Regions from separate parts of the Streptomyces sp. NBC_00094 genome, predicted to be linked through region 1. Evidence: riboswitches for the same ligand, from Rfam matches in the RefSeq annotation. Region 1 holds a riboswitch; each other region holds the start of a gene.
The links. A riboswitch is a leader RNA that binds a small molecule or an ion and turns the genes downstream of it on or off. The one in region 1 is predicted to bind cobalamin.

Region 1 (3,213 bases):
CTGATCCCCTGGAGATCCTGGAGGCGCAGTCCGCGGCACGGGTGCCCGAACTCGTACCGATCCGGTACGCCCGAATGACGGAGTCCCCGTTCCGTTTCTACCGGGGGGCCGCCGCGATCATGGCCTCCGACCTGGCCGGCACCCCGCGCTCGGGACTCACGGCCCAGCTGTGCGGAGACGCCCACCTTCTCAACTTCCGCCTGCTCGCCTCGCCTGAACGGCAGTTGATGTTCGACATCAACGACTTCGACGAGACGTTGCCGGGCCCCTGGGAGTGGGACGTCAAGCGGCTGTCGACGAGCTTCGTCATCGCGGCGCGGGCGAACGGCTTCGACGACGCGGAGCGCGCACGCATCGTCCGGCGCACGGTCCGTGCGTACCGCGAGGCGATGATCCGCTTCGCGGGTATGCGCACCATCGACGTCTGGTACGCGAAGATCGACGCGAACCTCCTTGAGTCCCTGCTCGCGGGACGGCTCCACGGAACGAAGCGCGGTCGGAGGAACCTGACCCACGCGATGGCGAAGGCCCGCACCCACGACAGCCTGCAGGCCTTCGACAAGCTCACCGAGACGGTCGACGGCCGACCCAGGATCGCGGCGGATCCCCCGCTGCTCGTCCCGGCCGGCGACCTGCTGCCGGACGTCGAGCGCAGCGCGCTGGAGCGCCAGTTCCGCGGCCTGGTCGAGCGGTACGGCCGCACTCTCGCCTCCGACCGGCGCACGCTCCTGGAGGACTACCGACTGGTGGACGTCGCGCGCAAGGTGGTCGGCGTCGGCAGCGTCGGCACCCGCTGCTGGATCTTCCTCCTGCTCGGCCGGGACGATCAGGACCCGCTCTTCCTCCAGGCCAAGGAGGCGGACACCTCCGTGCTCGCCGCGCACGTCGGCGCGAGCACGTACCGCAACCAGGGCGAGCGAGTGGTCTCGGGCCAGCGGTTGATGCAGGCCACGAGCGACATCTTCCTCGGCTGGGAGCGCGTGGACGGGATCGACGGCAAGAAGCGCGACTTCTACGTCCGCCAGCTGCGCGACTGGAAGGGCATCGCCATGCCCGAGCGGATGGGGCCGAAGGACATGCAGGCGTTCGGGGAACTGTGCGGGGTCACGCTGGCTCGTGCGCACGCGCGATCCGGTGACCGGATCGCGATCGCCGCGTACCTGGGCAGCGGCACCTCGTTCGACCGAGCGATCGCGACCTTCGCGGAGGCGTACGCCGACCAGAACGAGCGTGACCACCAGGCCCTGGTCGACGCGGTGCGCGCGGGCAGGCTGCCCGCGGAGGAACTACCGGCGGACTGACCCCGGAGAGGCCCCCGGTGAGGTGGGCGTCACGTACGAGCGGCGAACGATCCCGCGAAGGCACCGCCTAGGGTGTGAGGTGCAGCTGGTTCGCCCCGTCCGCCAGGCGGGATGCGTCGTAAGAGGGAACCCGGTGGGAATCCGGGACTGCCCCGCAGCGGTGAGCGGGAACGACCGCCGTCATACGCACTGGACCCGAACGGGTCCGGGAAGCGACGGCCAGTAGATGCCCCGTACGTGCCATGCGTACGTCGGCGTGCCCGCGAGTCCGAAGACCTGCCACTGCCCGTGCGCGACGGATGCGCACGGACATCTCGGTGGCCTCGTGGGCGGGTCGGCGGCAGCGGGCACTCTCGTGCCCGCCGTTCCTTCGCGTCCGCGGTACGTCATCGGGCTCGCCCCACACGACTCGCGAAGGAGAGTTCCGTGACCGCGGACATCACCACAGGCACCCGGGCCCACAAGGCGCCAGCCGACTCCCGTGTGACCCTCGCCCACATCATGAGCGAGCACGACACCAACCTGTACGGGACCATCCACGGCGGCGTGGTCATGAAGCTCATCGACGACGCGGCGGCCGCGTCGGCCGGCCGGCACGCGGACGGCCCCGCCGTCACGGTCTCCGTGGACCGGATGACGTTCCTCGCCCCGGCCCGCACGGGCGACCTGCTCACCGTCCACGCCACGCTCGAACGCGCCGGCCGTACCTCCATGACCGTCGCCGTCCAGGTCACCGCCGAACGCTGGAACGTCACCACCAGCCCCGCCACGGAAATGGCCACCGCCCGGCTGAGCTTCGTCGCCATCGACGCCGACGGCCGGCCGCGTCCCGTCCCCGGCCTCCTGGAGACGTAGCCGCACCCGATGGGCGGCGGGCCCCCGTGTCGCGAGGCACGGGGGCCCGCCTGCGGTACCGCGTGCGGGTCAGGACACTCGGTCGGCGGCGAGCCGGGCGGCCAGGGCGGGGACGCCGAGAGCCTGCTCCTGGGCCGGTGTGGCCTGATACAGCTTGTTGGTCAGCTGGTACGGGTCGTCCACCAGGTCGTAGTACTCGCGGAACTTCACCTGGCCGGTGCCGGACACGGTGCCGTTCACGTCGGTCGTCAGGTCGTAGTACTCCGTGTACTGCTTGTCCTTGGCCACGTACGAGGACCAGGTGGGCGCCCCACCGGTGCCGGTGCCCTGCTTCCACCATTCCACCAGCAGGTGGTCACGGCTGTGGGTCGTGAGCAGGGACCGGCCGTCCTGCGGGGCGCTCGGGGTGATGCCGGCCGCGTCGAGGACGGTCGGCGCGATGTCGATGTTGGCGACGATGCGGTCGTCCACCGTTCCCGCGCCCAGCCCGCCGGCCGGCCAGGAGAGGTAGAACGGCACCTCGTGGGCCGGGCGGTAGGGCACCGACTTGGCGGTCCAGCCGTGATCCCCCCAGCCGAAGCCGTTGTCGCCGATGTAGATGACGAGGGTGTCGTCCAGCTGCCCCAGGGCCTGGAGCTTGTCCTTGAACGCCTGCACCGCGTCATCGACGGAGAGCAGGGTGCGCAGCTGCTGGGCGCGGATGGTCCGGCCGTCGGCGAGGGTGCCGGTCGCGTTCCTGATGTAGGCCGGCTTGTCGCTGCGGTCGTTCTCGGGCACGGAGGGGCGGCCGTTCCACTCCGGGACCGGGGTGCCGGCGTACTTCGCCTCGGGGGTGCGGGGGCCGTGGGAGGCGTAGGGCGTGACGTACGCGAACCAGGGCCGGGGGTCGGTGGCGGCCTTGTCGAGGAATTTCAGCGTGCGGTTCTTGACGATGGTGGTGGTGTAGCCGTCGATCGTCTGGACGGCGCCGTCGACGTTCCACTGGGCGTCGACGTATCCGGGCTGGAGGAGGGCGAACTCCTCGAAGTGCGGCGGGTTGTCCGCCAGGGTCCAGGAG
Region 2 (3,213 bases), 5.8 Mb from region 1:
TCAGGTTGCCTACGTTCGTCGAGCCACTGACGTCAAACGATTGCCTGGGTAAATGGAACACATCACGCTGCTGCTCGCCATTGTGGTCGTGACAGCTCTCGTGTTCGATTTCACGAACGGTTTCCACGACACCGCCAACGCGATGGCCACGACCATCTCGACCGGTGCACTCAAGCCCAAGACGGCGGTGGCCATGTCCGCCGTGCTGAACCTCGTCGGGGCGTTCCTGTCCGTGGAGGTCGCCAAGACGATCTCCGGCGGGATCATCAACGAAGAGGGCATTCGCACAGAAGTGATCTTCGCGGCGCTCGTGGGCGCCATCCTGTGGAACCTGCTGACCTGGCTCCTGGGCCTGCCGTCCAGCTCCTCCCACGCCCTCTTCGGCGGCCTCATCGGCGCCGCGGTCATGTCGGCCGGCTGGTCGGCCGTGAACGGCCCCACCATCGTCACCAAGGTCCTCATCCCCGCCGTCGCCGCGCCGCTCGTCGCCGGTCTCGCCGCGATGCTGGCCACCAGGCTGACGTACAAGATCGGCGCCAACACCGACACGAAGCACACCGCCAAGGGCTACCGGGTCGGCCAGATCGCCTCCGCCGGTCTCGTCTCCCTCGCCCACGGCACCAACGACGCCCAGAAGACGATGGGCATCATCACCCTCGCCCTGGTCACCCAGGGTGTCGTCGCCCCCGGCTCCAACCCGCCCCTCTGGGTCATCGTCGCCGCCGGTGTCGCGATCGCGCTCGGCACCTACCTCGGTGGCTGGCGCATCATCCGCACCATGGGCAAGGGCCTCACCGACCTCCAGCCGCAGCAGGGCTTCGCCGCCCAGACCAGCGCCGCGACGGTCATCCTGGCCTCCTCGCACCTCGGCTTCTCCCTCTCCACCACCCAGTCCTGCTCGGGTGCCGTGATGGGTGCCGGCCTCGGCCGCAAGGGCGGTGTCGTCCGCTGGTCGACCGCCACCCGGATGTTCGTCGCCTGGGGTCTGACCCTGCCCGCCGCGGGCCTGGTCGGCGCCGGTGCCGAGTTCCTCACCAAGCAGGGCCCCTGGGGCATCGCCGCCGTCGCGGTCCTGCTGGTCTCCGGCTCGGCCGTCATCTGGGCGCTGTCCCGCCGCAAGCCGGTCGACCACCACAACGTCACCGACGACGACGACCTCGACGGCGGGTCCGAGCCCGCGGGTGTGGTGACCACCGCCATCGCGGCCGTCACCCCGCCGCCGGCCGCCGGCTCCGTCGCCGCCGTCGCGGACGAGGACCTGAAGACCACCATCCCCTCGCCGGTTCCCACGGACCCGGCCGCTCCCCCGGCCCCCGCCGCAGCGGTGTAAGGAACCAACGACATGAAGATCGACTGGGCAGCTCTCGGCTCCGTCTTCGGAGTCAGCCTCGTGGCGACCGTCGCCCTCGTGGGCCTCTTCACCCTCGGCATCATCGGCCTCTCCAAGCAGGAGCAGGCCGCCGCCCAGGGCGGTTCGGCCACGATGGCCCGGACCGGCGCGTACGCCTGCTTCGCCCTGTGCCTGGCGGCCGTGGCGTACGGCATCTACCTGATCGTCGTCTGACGGTCCCCTCTCTCACGGCGGCCGGGCGGTCCGCACCTTCGGGTGCGGGCCGCCCGGCCGCCGTGTTTGTGGTGCTTCGCACAGTGACCCGTCGCAGGTCAAGGGTGGGTTGACGGGTGTTCGCGGAGCGTGGTGGACTGCCGAGGCCATTACGGCGGCAGCAGAGGAAGTCCGGTGCGAATCCGGCGCGGTCCCGCCACTGTGACCGGATCCGAAGGGTCCGGGAGTCAGGAACTCTCGCCGCCCGTCACGTCGATCCAGGGCGCGGACCCTGAGTGAGGACATGCGCCATGCCCGGCCGCATCAGATCCAGCCGCCTCTCCCGGGACGGGTTCGCGTACGGCGCCGCCCTCGGGCTCGCCGTCGACCAGCTCGTCGGCGACCCCCGCCGCGGACACCCCGTCGCCGTCTTCGGCCGCGCTGCCGCCGCCGTCGAGCAGCGCCTCCACCACGACCACCGCGGCTGGGGCGCCCTGCACACCGCCGTCTGCGTCGGCTCCACCGCCGCCCTCGGCGCGCTCGCCACCCGGGTCGTACGGGACCGGCCGGCCGCCGCCGTGGCGCTGACCGCCGCCTCCGTCTGGGCCGTCGTCGGCGGTACGACCCTGGGGCGGGAGGCCCGCGCGATCGGCGGGGCGCTCGCCGTCGGGGACCTGGAGGTGGCCCGCGAGCGGCTGCCGCACCTGTGCGGGCGCGACCCGCAGTCCCTGGACGGTCCCGCGATGGCCCGCGCGGTCGTCGAGTCCGTCGCCGAGAACACCTCCGACGCCGTGGTCGGCGCCCTCTTCTGGGGCGCCGTCGCGGGCGTGCCGGGCCTCGTCGCCTTCCGGGCCGTCAACACCCTCGACGCGATGGTCGGCCACAAGTCCCCGCGCCACCGCCGCTTCGGCTGGGCCTCGGCCCGGCTCGACGACGTGGCCGGCTGGCCCGGGGCCCGGCTGACGGCCGCCGCCGCGACGCTCGCCGGAGGGAATCCGCGGGGCGCCGTACGGGCCTGGCGGGCGGACGCGGAGAAGCACCCGAGCCCCAACGCGGGGCCCGTCGAGGCCTCCTTCGCGGGCGCTCTCGGCGTACGGCTCGGGGGCACCCTCTCGTACGCCGGGCGGGTCGAGCACCGGCCCGTGCTCAACGGGGAAGGGCGGCCCGTCGAGGTCGCCGACATCGAACGGGCGGTCCGGCTCTCCCGCCGGGTGACCGCGCTGACCCTGGCCGCCTGTGTCGGCGGCCGTCTGATCATCGGTGCCATGAAGCGGAGGAACGCATGAGGGGTGGGGGCCTGCTTGTCGCCGGGACCACGTCCGACGCCGGCAAGAGCGTCGTGACGGCCGGCATCTGCCGCTGGCTGGTCCGCAAGGGCCTGAAGGTGGCGCCGTTCAAGGGGCAGAACATGTCCCTGAACTCCTTCGTGACCCGCGAGGGCGCCGAGATCGGGCGGGCCCAGGCCATGCAGGCGCAGGCCGCCCGGGTCGAGCCGACCGCGCTCATGAACCCGGTGCTACTCAAGCCGGGCAGCGACCGCTCCAGCCAGGTCGTCCTGATGGGCAAGCCGGTGGGCGAGCTCAGCGCCCGGGGCTACCACGGAGGGCGGCAGAAGGAACTCTTCGAGCCGGTGATGGCGTGCCTGGAGGAACTCCGGGGCATGTACGACG
Region 3 (3,213 bases), 7.1 Mb from region 1:
TCACGGGCGGCCGTCGAGGGATCAGCTTCACCGGCGGCCGTCGAGGTACGCGCTCCACTGGCGGCCGTCGAGGTGTCCGATGCACCGGCTGCCTTCGGGACATCCGTCCCGGGGGCAGCAGCCGACGCCACGGCGCGGGCCTCGCCCTGTCGGCGTCCGCGCCGCACGCCGAAGTAGTACGCGAGGACGCCGGCGCCCAGCGCGGCCTGGAGGGCGAAGAGCGCCGACTCGATCTCCCCGGACGGCGGCTCGTACAAGGGGCTGAACCACGGTTCGTAGTCCGGTCGGAGTTCCGTGATGGCGGTCTCCGCCTCCGCGTCCGCCCCGGTGAAGGGCTCCTCCTTGTGGTCGCCGAGCCCCAGCGCGAGCGGCAGCACGGCGAGTGCGGCGACGACGAGCAGCAGCAGGGCGTTGATCTTCGTGTTCCGGCTGACGGTGAGGCTCATCGCGCCGTCGCCTCCTCGCGTCGCTTCGTGGCCGTCCGCCCCAGGACACCCAGCCGGGTCAGTTCGCCCTTGCTGGACTGCGTGAGCAGTCGCATCACGAGCACGGTGAGCAGGCCCTCGCTCACCGCCAGGGGGATCTGGGTGACGGCGAAGATGCCGCCGAACTTGGCCAGGGCCCCCATCACGCCGCTGCCCTGGTCCGGGAAGGCGAGTGCGAGCTGCACGCTCGTGACGCAGTAGGTGGAGAGATCGGCGACGAACGCGCCGAAGAAGACGGCGACCATCAGCGGCGCGCCGAACCGGCGGACCAGCAGATAGGTCCCGTACCCGGCCCACGGACCGACGATCGCCATCGAGAAGGCGTTCGCGCCGAGCGTGGTCAGCCCGCCGTGGGCGAGCAACAGGGCCTGGAAGAGCAGGGTGATCGTGCCCAGGACCGCCATGATCGGCGGCCGGAAGAGGATCGCGCCGAGACCCGTACCCGTCGGGTGCGAGCAACTGCCCGTCACCGAGGGGAGCTTGAGCGCGGACAGGACGAACGTGAAGGCGCCGGAGGCGCCGAGCAGCAGGGTGGACTCGGGGTTGGACCGCACCTCGCGGGTGAGCGCGCGGACCCCGTGGACGATGAACGGAGCGGCCGCGACACCCCAGGCGGCGGCGTGTGCGGGGGGCAGATACCCCTCGGCTATATGCATGGTCGGGAGACCCTCTCCAGCACCTCGTGGATGGACAACGCACCCTGGCCGGTCTCCTGGCTGACGGTCATACGCCCCGGCTCCGCCTTCCCACACCGCGGCGGTCTCCCGCATCGGTCCAGTGGCTTGCCCGAGGGTGTCTCCCCCGGGTGTGGAGCCGGAACTCCCGATCACAGTGGCGAGGGCCGCACCGGTACCGCACCGGTTTCCCGTACACCAAGGCCCTGCGACACTAGTGCGTTGACCAGGTACATCACAACGCGGCGTTCCCGGGCGGTAGCGCGGAGTGGTGCCGTCAGGCCCGCGACCGCACCGAACGCGACGCGTGTCGGCGGGCGACGGCCACCACCCCGCCCGCCGGATCGCCCGCGCTCACTCCTTGCGGTAGGCGTACGCCTCCGAGGCCGCGGCGGCCACCGCGTCGAGATCCCCGCCGGCGCTCGCCGTGACCAGCGCGGCGACCGCGCCCTCGACGAACGGCGCGTCGACCAGACGGGACCCCTCGGGCAGTTCGTCCCCCTCGGCGAGCAGCACCTTCACGGTCAGCACCGCGCTGCCCAGGTCGACCAGGAGCGCCACCCCGGCACCGCGGTCGACGGCCTTCGCCGCCGCGGTGATCAGCTCGGCGCTCGTCCCCAGGCCGCCGTCGGGGAGCCCGCCCGCCGGCAGGATCGGCGCCGTCCCGCCGCCGCCCGCGAGCCCCTGGGCGAGCGCGGCCACCGAGGCCGCGACCGCCGCGCTGTGCGAGACCAGCACGATGCCGACCTGCGCCGCACTCACGAGACCCCCTCCGCCCGGGCCGTCCCGTCGAGCTCCGCGAACAGCAGCGCCGACGAGGTCGCCCCCGGATCCTGGTGCCCGATCGACCGCTCCCCGAGATAACTCGCCCTGCCCTTGCGGGCCTGGAGGGGTACGGTCGCGAGGGCGCCCTCCTCGGCCGCCGCGCGCGCCGCCCCGAACGAGCTCCGCAGCGCCTCCACGGCCGGGACGAGCGCGTCCAGCATCGTCTTGTCGCCGACCTGGGCGCCGCCCAACTGCGACACGGCGGCCACACCGGCGGCGAAGGCCTCCGCCAGCCGCTCCCTGCCGACGTACGCGTCCTCGCCGAGCGCCTTCCCGGTGCGACGCAGCAGCGTCCCGTACAGCGGCCCCGAAGCCCCGCCCACCGTGGAGATCAGCTGCCGCCCGGCGGCGACGAGCACCGCGCCCGGCGTCGCCGGCGGCTCCTTCGCCAGCAGCTCCGTCACGGCGGCGAACCCGCGCTTCAGATTGGCCCCGTGGTCGGCGTCCCCGATCGCGGAGTCCAGCTCGGTGAGCCGGTCGGCCTCACGGTCGACGGCACCGGCCGTCGCCTCCAGCCAGCGCACCAGGAACTCCGCGCCGAACGTCTCGCCCATGTCGCTCCCCTCCGGCATCCGTCGTCTCACCGACCCCACCGCAGCGCGGGAGTCCGTACGGGCGCGTCCCACAGCCGCAACAGCTCCTCGTCGACCTCGCACAGGGTCACCGAACAGCCGGCCATGTCGAGCGAGGTCACGTAGTTCCCGACGAGCGTCCGGGCCACCGGGACCCGGCGCTCGCCCAGCACGCGCTGCACCTCGGCGTTGAAGCCGTACAGCTCCAGGAGGGGGGTCCCGCCCATCCCGTTGACCAGCACGAGCACCGGACCCGAGGGGCGGAGCTCCTCGACCACGAGATCGACGGCGTAGTCCGCGATCTCCCGCGAGGTCATCATGGCGCGCCGCTCACGGCCCGGCTCGCCGTGGATCCCCACGCCCAACTCCAGCTCACCGTCCGGGAGGGCGAAGGTGGGGCTGCCCTTGGCAGGGGTCGTACAGGCACTCAGCGCCACACCGAAGGACCGGCACCGCTCGTTCACCCGCCGGGCGATCGCCTCCACCCGCTCCAGCGGGGCGCCCTCCTCGGCGGCCGCCCCCGCGATCTTCTCCACGAACAGGGTGCCCCCGGTTCCGCGCCGCCCCGCCGTGTACAGACTGTCCGTCACCGCCACGTCGTCGTCGACCAGGACCTTCGCGACCTGGATGCCCTCGTCCTCGGCGAGCTCCGCCGCC
Region 4 (3,213 bases), 3.7 Mb from region 1:
CGCCGAGGACGTGCAGGCCGTCCCTGATCTGCGCGTCCTTGATCTCGCACAGCCAGCCGTCGACGTGCAGCAGGAAGTCGTCGAAGCCGTCGTCCTCCGGACGGTCCTCGAGTCCCAGGTCGTGGTCGAGCTTGGCGGCCTGGATCAGCGTCCAGATCTGGGCACGGATCGCGGGCAGCTTGCCCGGGTCCATGGACGAGATCTGCGCGTACTCGTCGAGGAGCTGCTCCAGGCGCGCGATGTCGCCGTACGACTCGGCGCGCGCCATCGGCGGCACCAGGTGGTCGACGAGGGTCGCGTGGACGCGCCGCTTGGCCTGCGTGCCCTCGCCCGGGTCGTTGACGAGGAAGGGGTAGATCAGGGGGATGTCACCGAGGGCCGCGTCCGGGCCGCAGGCCGCGGACAGACCGGCGTTCTTGCCGGGCAGCCACTCCAGGTTGCCGTGCTTGCCCAGGTGGACCATGGCGTCGGCGCCGAAGCCGCCGTCCTCGGAGCGGGCGGCGATCCAGCGGTAGGCGGCCAGGTAGTGGTGGGACGGCGGCAGATCGGGGTCGTGGTAGATCGCGATCGGGTTCTCGCCGAAGCCGCGCGGCGGCTGGATGAGGACCAACAGGTTCCCGCGGCGCAGGGCGGCGAGCACGATGTCGCCCTCCGGGTTGCGCGACCGGTCCAGGAACATCTCGCCGGGCGCCGGGCCCCAGTGCTCCTCGACGGACTCACGCAGCTCGGCGGGGAGTTCGGCGTACCAGCGCTTGTAGTCGGCGGCCGGGATGCGGACCGGGTTGCGGGCCAGCTGCTCCTCGGTCAGCCAGTCCTGGTCGTGGCCGCCGGCCTCGATGAGGGCGTAGATCAGCTCGTCGCCGTCGCCGGAGACCAGACCGGGCAGCTCCTCGGCGGGACCGAAGTCGTATCCCTCCGCGATCAGTCGCCGCAGGAGGGAGACGGCGGAGGCGGGCGTGTCCAGACCGACGGCGTTGCCGATGCGGGAGTGCTTCGTCGGGTACGCGGAGAGGACGAGCGCCAGCTTCTTCTCGGCGTTCGGGATGTGACGCAGGCGCGCGTGGCGCACGGCGATCCCGGCGACGCGGGCCGCGCGCTCGGCGTCCGCGACGTACGCGGGCAGGCCGTCCGCGTCGATCTCCTTGAAGGAGAAGGGGACGGTGATGAGCCGGCCGTCGAACTCGGGCACGGCGACCTGGCTCGCCGCGTCCAGCGGCGACAGGCCCTCGTCGTTCTCCTCCCAGTTCGCGCGCGAACCGGTCAGGCACAGCGCCTGCAGGATCGGCACGTCGAGCCCGGCGAGCGCGCCCGCGTCCCAGGCCTCCTCGTCGCCGCCGGCCTGCGCCTCGGCGGGCTTGGTGCCGCCCGCGGCGAGGACGGTCGTGACGATCGCGTCGGCGGTACGGAGCCGGTCGAGCAGCTCGGGCTCGGGGGCCCGCAGGGACGCCACGTACAGCGGGAGCGCCTGCGCGCCGGCGTTCTCGATCGCCGCGCAGAGGGTGTCCACGAAGGCGGTGTTCCCGCTCATGTGGTGGGCGCGGTAGTAGAGCACCGCGATGGTCGGGCCGTCCGTGCGTCCCGGGGTGCGCTCCAGCGGGCCCCAGGTGGGGGCGGCGGCCGGGGCCTCGAAGCCGTGGCCGGTGAGGAGGACCGTGTCGGAGAGGAAGCGGGCCAGCTGCGCCAGGTTGGCGGGGCCGCCGTGCGCGAGGTAGGCGTGCGCCTCGGTGGCGACGCCGACGGGGACGGTCGAGGTCTCCATCAGCTGGGCGTCGGGGGCCTGTTCGCCGCTGAGCACGACGACCGGCTTCCCGGCGGCGCGGATCGCGTCCAGGCCCTCCTCCCAGGAGCGGAGGCCGCCGAGGAGGCGGACGACGACGAGCTCGACGCCGTCGAGGAGGCCGGGCAGTTCGGCGAGGGGCAGCCGGGAGGGGTTGGCGAAGCGGTACTCGACCGGTCCGCCGGCCGAGGCGGCGTTCGCCGCACGGGCGCTGAGCAGGTCGGTGTCGGAGTGCGACAGCAGCAGAAGCATGGCGTGCGCAGGCCCTTCCTCGGGGTTGTCCGCGCCCCGGGTGGTCGTGTGGGTTGGGGCCTCCCCTGCTCGAGCGAAGCCGAGAGCTTGGGGAAGGGAGTTCCTGACTCACCGGTCCCGGGATCGTGCTTGCGCACAGCCCGGGGCGGCTCACAGTGGCGGGACCGCGCCGGATTCTCACCGGGCTTCCTCCCCGGGGTCCTGGGACCCCATGCCGATCTGCATCCTAGATCGTGCCGTCGCGGGGCGGGGCGGGCCGTCGAGTCGGCCGGATCACACCCGGTGGTGGGCCGGTTCCCCGTGGGTATGCTCGCCGCCATGCCGCCCACCCCACCCACGACGCCCGAACGGGACGAAGCTCGCATTCGGGACCGTGGCGACGCCTGCCCCGGGGCGCTGCGCCTGCACGCCGCCGACGACGGCCGACTGGCCCGACTCCGGCTGCCCGCAGGGCGCCTGACGGCTCGCCAGGTCGAGACGCTGGCGTACGCGGCGGAGTCCCTCGGCGACGGGCGGATCAGCCTCACCTCCCGGGGGAACGCCGAGCTGCGCGGCCTCACCGAGGGCTGCGGCACGGAGCTCGCCGCGCTCCTCACGGAAGCGGGCCTGCTGCCCTCCCCCACGCACGAACGCGTCCGCAACATCGTGGTCTCGCCCGCCGCCGGCCTCGACGGACTCGGCGGCCCCGAGGTCCAGTTGTGGGCCCGTGACCTGGACGGCCTGCTGTGCGCCGAGCCCTGGGCGGCGGCGCTTTCCGGCCGATTCCTCTTCGTCCTCGACGACGGGCGCGGAGACGTGGCGGGACTCGGCGGAGATGTGACCTTGGTCGCAGTGGAGCCGGGTTCCGCGCTCCTGCACGTCGGCGGGCAGGCCTTCCGGGTCGGCGGGGACGACGCGCCCCCGGCCGCGCTCGCCGCCGCCGGAGCCTTCCTGGCCGCCGCCGGCGAGGCCGGGAACGGGGCCTGGCGGATGCGGGAACTGCCGGAGGGGTGCGCCCCGGACGTGGCGGGCGCGCTCGCCCGCGCGGGGATCGCGGCGGAGCCCGTACCGGACCGGGAACTTCCCGAGGGCACGCCCCTCACTCCCGGGCCCCTCGCCCCCGGGCCCCTCACTCCCACGCCCCCCGGCCCGATCGGCCCCGCCTCCCTCACCCCCGGCCCGATCGGCCCCGCCTCCCTCTACGT

Region 2: another riboswitch for cobalamin. It lies ahead of OG580_RS07865 (cobalamin biosynthesis protein); the one in region 1 lies ahead of OG580_RS33705 (acyl-CoA thioesterase).
Region 3: another riboswitch for cobalamin. It lies ahead of OG580_RS02345 (energy-coupling factor ABC transporter permease); the one in region 1 lies ahead of OG580_RS33705 (acyl-CoA thioesterase).
Region 4: another riboswitch for cobalamin. It lies ahead of cobN (cobaltochelatase subunit CobN); the one in region 1 lies ahead of OG580_RS33705 (acyl-CoA thioesterase).

The regions. Positions count from the first base shown of each region.
Region 1 covers NZ_JAPEMB010000001.1:7,639,139-7,642,351, reverse strand. Annotated here, with positions in the region: gene OG580_RS33710 (DUF2252 domain-containing protein) at 1-1,301, shown strand, start outside; cobalamin riboswitch at 1,371-1,600, shown strand; gene OG580_RS33705 (acyl-CoA thioesterase) at 1,728-2,156, shown strand; gene OG580_RS33700 (sulfatase) at 2,226-3,213, opposite strand, start outside.
Region 2 covers NZ_JAPEMB010000001.1:1,821,101-1,824,313, forward strand. Annotated here, with positions in the region: gene OG580_RS07855 (inorganic phosphate transporter) at 53-1,330, shown strand; gene OG580_RS07860 (hypothetical protein) at 1,343-1,564, shown strand; cobalamin riboswitch at 1,689-1,821, shown strand; gene OG580_RS07865 (cobalamin biosynthesis protein) at 1,855-2,829, shown strand; gene OG580_RS07870 (cobyric acid synthase) at 2,826-3,213, shown strand, end outside.
Region 3 covers NZ_JAPEMB010000001.1:510,661-513,873, reverse strand. Annotated here, with positions in the region: gene OG580_RS02350 (energy-coupling factor ABC transporter substrate-binding protein) at 1-446, opposite strand, end outside; gene OG580_RS02345 (energy-coupling factor ABC transporter permease) at 443-1,141, opposite strand; cobalamin riboswitch at 1,170-1,403, opposite strand; gene OG580_RS02340 (PTS-dependent dihydroxyacetone kinase phosphotransferase subunit DhaM) at 1,514-1,921, opposite strand; gene dhaL (dihydroxyacetone kinase subunit DhaL) at 1,918-2,538, opposite strand; gene dhaK (dihydroxyacetone kinase subunit DhaK) at 2,565-3,213, opposite strand, start outside.
Region 4 covers NZ_JAPEMB010000001.1:3,905,702-3,908,914, forward strand. Annotated here, with positions in the region: gene cobN (cobaltochelatase subunit CobN) at 1-2,029, opposite strand, end outside; cobalamin riboswitch at 2,108-2,257, opposite strand; gene OG580_RS17120 (cobalamin biosynthesis protein CobG) at 2,336-3,213, shown strand, end outside.